One region of the Clostridium sp. CM037 genome, then DNA from elsewhere that is predicted to be linked to it. Evidence: riboswitches for the same ligand, from Rfam matches in the RefSeq annotation. Region 1 holds a riboswitch; the other holds the start of a gene.

Region 1 (3,217 bases):
CTCTTCTTTTTGTTAAACCCAAAACTATTACCACAGACACTTTAGTAGGAAAAAAAATTATTGAGCTAATTGTGAATGGTATAAATGTATATGCTAGTCATACAAATTTAGATTCAGTTAAAGGTGGACTTAATGATATTGTCACAGAAATTTTAGGGTTTACTAATTATAAGGTAATAGAGAATTCAACAATTCAAGGGTATAATAATGGTGATAATGGTATTGGAAGGCTAGTGATTCTAGATACCCCAATTTTATTAATGTCCTTATGTGAAAAGGTTAAAGAACTTTTAAATACTGAGTATATTAGGTATGCAGGCGACCATAATAAAGTAATAAAAACCATTGCAATTATAAATGGCAGTGGAGAAGACTTTTTTGAGGAGAGCATAAAATTGGGTGCAGATTGCATTATTACAGGAGATACTAAATACCATCATGTTAGTAATTTATTAGAAGAAAACATAGCGCTGATTGATGCTGGGCATTTTGCAACTGAGTGGACACCACTCATAATATTTGCAGAAAAGTTCAAAAAGCAACTGATAGAAAATGGATATGACAATGAGGTTATAATTTCTAAAAATACACATGATCCATATAAAGTTAAGTAATAATAAAATACTATTTGCTTTTATTTTAATAGTATGATATCATTGGTTTTACGAGTAAGCCAGACAATCGCTGCTAATTATTGCGTGCGATAATTAGGAGAGGAAAGTCCGAGCTCCATAGGGCAGGGTGCTGGATAACACCCAGTGAAGGTGACTTTAAGGAAAGTGCAACAGAGATATACCGCTAAAGGCATTCAAAAGTTTAGTTTTTCTAAATTTTTGAATGTACTAGCAAGGATGGAAAGGCGAGGTAAGAGCTCACCAGCGCAATGGCGACTTTGCGGCTATGTAAACCCCACCTGGAGCAAGATCGAATAGGAGAACATTATGAGGCTGCCCGTCTCGTTCTCGGGTGTATCGCTTGAGCCTATTGGTAACAATGGGCCTAGATAGATGATTGTCTAATACAGGACTCGGCTTATAGGCTTAGTCGTACCAAAAAACACTCACTTTATAGTGAGTGTTTTTTTATTGACTAAAAATGAATAATATGGTATAGTCATGCGAAGTATTACAAATTAATAATTTCGGGTGAAGATATTTGGAGAGAGATGTATAACATCCACCGAAGAAGTTAAACTTTCAGGTATCCATTTTTGGAGAAGTACTGATATCGGACGAACCTCTGGAGAGACTTATATAAGCACCGAAGGAGAAAGCTAAACATTATTTAATTACATATTATTTATATGCAATTAAATAGTGCATTAGTGAAACTCTCAGGTAAAAGGACAGGGTTATTTTCAAGAGGTCATTTCATTTTGATCTCTATTTTTTTGCGTGTTTTAAAAAATAATGGTCTCACAGAGTATTAATTGGTATAAATATATTCTTTACACAAGAAATTTTTTATCTGAAAAAATTTTAATAACTAGAAGGAGCGTGTGTTTATGGACTTTTTATCAATTATTAAAGGTATTAACGGTGTTTTGTGGGGGTATGTACTAATATTTTTGTTATGTGGTACTGGAATTTATTTTACGATAACGTTAAAATTTGTTCAAGTAAGAAAATTTAAAGATGCATTTAAAAAGACTTTTGGAGGAGTTAAATTCGGAAATAAAGCAGGAAAAGATGGAATGTCATCCTTTCAAGCAATGACAACTTCAATAGCGGCTCAAGTAGGAACAGGAAATTTAGCAGGAGCCGCAACGGCTATAGCATCAGGAGGACCGGGTGCTATATTCTGGATGTGGCTAAGTGCTTTCTTTGGCATGGCAACTATTTTTGCGGAAGCAGTGCTTGGTCAAAAGTACAAACAGACAGTTGACGGTGAGGTGACGGGAGGACCTGCTTACTATATTAGTAAAGGCCTTGGGAGTAAAAAGTTGGCAGCATTTTTTTCAGTAACTATAATAATTGCATTAGGATTTATAGGAAATATGGTGCAATCTAACTCAATAAGTGCAGCAATAAGCTCAAATACCAATGTTCGTATATTCATTGGTGTGATAGTTGCAGCATTAGCGGGTATGATTTTTATTGGAGGAGTAGGCCGAATTGCAGCCTTTACTGAAAAAGTAGTTCCATTTATGGCTATATTTTATATATTAGGTAGCTTAGGAATCATTATAATGAATTTTGCTAATTTAGGACCGGCATTTAAAATGATATTTGTAGGAGCTTTTAACCCTAAAGCGGCTACTGGCGGTTTAATAGGAGTTGGCGTAAAAGAAGCTATGAGATACGGCATTGCAAGAGGTTTATTTTCTAATGAAGCTGGAATGGGGTCAACACCACATGCACACGCAGTTGCAAAAGTTAATCATCCAACTGAGCAGGGACTCGTTGCAATAGTATGTGTATTTATTGATACCTTTATAATTTTAACATTAACTGCACTTGTTATATTAACTACAGGAGCATTAGATGGAAAAACTACTGGTATAGCGTTAACTCAAAAAGCTTTTTCGAATGGTATGGGAAGTCTTGGAGGTCCCTTTGTAGCTATAGCGTTATTTTTCTTTGCTTTTTCTACCATAGTAGCCTGGTATTTTTTTGGAGAGGCAAATGTTAAATACTTATTTGGGAAAAAAGCGTTAACGATATATAGAGGATTAGTTCTTGTGTTTATAGTATTAGGTGCAGCTCTAAAGGTTGATCTAGTTTGGGAACTCGCTGATACTTTTAATGGATTAATGGTTATACCGAATTTAATTGCATTATTAGGTCTTGGAGCTTTAGTTAAAAAGACTTTGAAAAATTACGAAAATGATTTTGAAAAGAAAAACTAAATTTTATAATTTACGTTTTAGAATAAAACAGGATGGCATATTTATGCCATCCTCAGACCGTTGACAAACATAAAATGTAAAACACTCTAATTTAAAATTGGAGTGTTTTTTTCATATTCAAAAAGGATTTTAGGACATCAATGTCGAATATATATAGTATACAAACTTTATAATTCGGAGGGCATTATTATGATTAATGAAAAGAACTTCACACAACAAAAACTAGAAATGGTGTATTTAGAAGATTTAGTTCCTAAAGACCATATTCTGAGAAATATAGATAAATACATGGATTTCTCTTTTATAAGAGAACTGACTAAAAAATATTACTGCTTAGATAATGGAAGACCTGGCGTAGATCCTATTATA
Region 2 (3,217 bases), 1.5 Mb from region 1:
ATTTGAAGATTTTAGTGAAGCAAGAAGAAATGCTTTTTTAAGCATCAAGAATTTAAAAGATGAAGGCAAGAAGGTTGTGGGTGTATTTTGTACTTTCACACCAACAGAAATAATAATGGCCGCAGATGCTATTGCAGTTTCATTATGCAGTATGACAGAGGAACCTATAGCTGATGCCGAAAGGGATTTACCAAGAAATCTATGCCCATTAATTAAAGCATCTTATGGCTTTGCAATTACAGATAAATGTCCTTTTTTTTATTTTTCCGATATGATTGTTGGAGAAACTACCTGTGATGGGAAAAAGAAGATGTATGAATATTTAGCAGATATTAAGAAGACTCATATTATGCAGCTTCCTCAAAACTGTAATGATGAGGATTCTTATAAACTATGGAGTAATGAATTAGTAAAGCTAAAGAAGTGTGTAGAAAATTTTTATGGTGTTGAAATTACAGATGAGAAGCTTAAAATAGCTATTAAGCTTAAAAATAGGGAAAGAGTAGCTCTAAGAAAGTTTTATGAGCTAGGACAGCTAGAGCCACCAGCAATTACAGGCTATGAAATGCATAAGGTTTTATCTGGAGCAGGATTTAAATTGGATAAAGAGGTATTGATAAAAGATCTTGAAAGCATAACAAGTGAAGCACTAGATAGCTACGATATGGGGGAAAGAAAAGTTTCGAGTGAGGCAAAGAGAATAATTATTACCGGATGTCCTCTAGGACAAGGAACTGAAAAAATAATTAAGGCCATAGAAGAGAATGGTGGAGTAGTGGTATGCTATGAAAACTGCGGTGGAGCTAAAACAACCGAGACATTGGTTGATGAAAACAAGGAACCTATTTACGCTTTAACAGAAAAATATTTAAATATTGGATGCTCTTGTATGACACCAAATGATAACAGAATAGATTTATTAGGAAAGTTATGTAAAGAATATAAAGCTGATGGAGTAGTCGATGTAATACTTCAAGCTTGTCATACGTATAATGTAGAAACTCTTAGATTAAAAAGAGTTTTCAACAAGAGAAACATTCCATATATGAGTATTGAAACGGATTATTCTCAAGCAGATATAGGACAAATTAATACAAGAATGTCAGCATTTATAGAGATGTTATAATATAAAGGATTTAAGTGGATATTATTTGAATTTATAGATAGTATTTGAATTAAAAGCTTTACATTGTTAAGAAAAAGATTATAATAAAATTGTAATAACTTTTAAATATTGATAGATGATGTTTTCGGGAGATTAAGCTTAAGCTTAGTTATTTAATATAACATCCTTAAATGGATAGCCGAAGGGCCAAGTATTACATGCACTGTAATATGAATATCTCAGGCAAAAGGACCGAAGATTGATATACCTCTGGAAAGCAATTGCACCGAAGGAGTAATTCTCTCAGGTAAAAAGACAGAGATAAAGGCTTAAATGAGCTTCTTATCTTTGTCTTTTTTTATGCGCAAGCGGAAATAAATTGAATTAATGTATTTGTAAGGGGGGGATTAATTGATAGAAGAAGTATTGATTGTAACTAATAACCCATTATGTCTAGACAAATTTGGTGAAAAATATAAAGTCGAATTTTTAAGTACTGGAATAATGAATGTACTAAAAGCTGTAAGAAATCATATTCATAAGGGACACCTTTTGCTCACACATCCGCTTTCTAGCAGCATAAAGCCAAATGAAACGCCCTACAAAACTGTAATAATAACAAAATCAAAAAAAGAAGTAATAGATTTACAGTCAGTTAATTTTATTGAAGAATCAATACACACAACTGAAAAATTCATTAAAGATAGGGGAACACCAGCATGGTCAGATGCGGTGCGAAATGATTTCATGTTAATAGATTACGATATTATAAGTCATGGTCTAAATTGAAAATAAATGCAATAAACTGGGAGGGCTTAAAATGGAACATATTTATGACACTATAATTATAGGAGGTGGCCCAGCTGGGCTATCGGCAGGACTTTACGCATCAAGGTCAAAACTTGATTCTATAATAATTGAACGAGGAAAATTTGGAGGACAGGCCGCAATAACAGATGAACTTGCAAATTATCCTGGCTCAATTGAAGGGTGCACTGGTCCAAAATTGATTAAAAGAATGAGAACTCAAGCCGAGGAATTTGGTACAAAGTTTGCAAAAGATACTGTAGAAAATATTTTGCTTGAAGGTGAAATAAAAACTGTTAAATGCAAAAAAGAAACATATAAGGCTAAAACTATTGTAATTGCAACAGGCGCTTATCCCAGATTAGCAGGTTTTAAAAATGAAAATGAGCTACGGGGTAAGGGGATTTCATATTGCGCTACCTGTGATGCTGATTTTTTTACGGAGCTCGATGTAGCCGTAAATGGCGGTGGAGATTCCGCCATAACTGAAGCAATTTATCTCACGAAGTTTGCAGATAGTGTAACAGTAATTCATAGAAGAGATGAATTAAGAGCTTGTAAATCAATTCAAGAAAAAGCTTTTGCTAATCCAAAAATCAAGTTTATATACGACTCAGTTATAGATGAGGCAGAAGGCGATGAAATACTTGAAGGCCTTAAGGTCAGAAATGTTAAAACAGGCGAAGTTCAAAAAGTTAAGGTTGATGGATGCTTTGTATTTGTCGGATACATTCCTATTTCAGAAATTTTCAAAGGTAAGGTCAATATGGATGAAAGTGGTTATGTAATGACGAATGATGATATGGTAACCAACATTCCAGGCGTTTTCGCAGCTGGAGATATTAGGGTCAAGAATTTGAGACAGGTTATAACTGCAGCAGCTGATGGCGCAATAGCAGCAACTTCTGCAGAAGTATATATAGCAAATAAATAGAATTAGGGGGTATTTAAAATGATTAGTTTGACAAAGGAAAATTTTGATGAGGAAGTAGTATCTTATTCTGAAAAAGCAGTATTCGTTGATTTCTGGGGTGACAAATGTGAAGTATGTAAGGAACTTATGCCTGGAGTACACGAACTAGAAAACAAATATAGCGATAAAATCAAATTTGCAAGTCTTAATATCGGTGGTTCTAGAAGACTCGCTATATCTCAAAGAGTACTTGGACTCCCAACGATGATAATTTATAAAAATAACGAAAAAATAAGCACTATTACCCCTGAAAATATCGAAACAATTGATGATGTAGAGGATTTTATTAAAAGCGTTTATGAAACATTGTAATAAATGGCTAAACTATTTCG

What was found. Region 1 has a riboswitch for glycine ahead of ACWJKP_RS07655 (alanine/glycine:cation symporter family protein). Riboswitches for the same ligand answer to the same signal wherever they lie in the genome.
Region 2: it holds a riboswitch for glycine, as region 1 does, so the genes downstream of both, ACWJKP_RS14860 (GrdX family protein) here and ACWJKP_RS07655 (alanine/glycine:cation symporter family protein) in region 1, are expected to answer to the same signal.

What each region holds. Positions count from the first base shown of each region.
Region 1 covers NZ_CM143650.1:1,606,001-1,609,217, forward strand. The annotation lists gene ACWJKP_RS07645 (Nif3-like dinuclear metal center hexameric protein) at 1-614, shown strand, start outside; RNA gene rnpB (RNase P RNA component class A) at 666-1,051, shown strand; glycine riboswitch at 1,230-1,359, shown strand; gene ACWJKP_RS07655 (alanine/glycine:cation symporter family protein) at 1,505-2,848, shown strand; gene ACWJKP_RS07660 (IS1182 family transposase) at 3,038-3,217, shown strand, end outside.
Region 2 covers NZ_CM143650.1:3,070,250-3,073,466, reverse strand. The annotation lists gene ACWJKP_RS14865 (double-cubane-cluster-containing anaerobic reductase) at 1-1,126, shown strand, start outside; glycine riboswitch at 1,366-1,434, shown strand; gene ACWJKP_RS14860 (GrdX family protein) at 1,517-1,894, shown strand; gene trxB (thioredoxin-disulfide reductase) at 1,926-2,846, shown strand; gene ACWJKP_RS14850 (thioredoxin family protein) at 2,865-3,197, shown strand.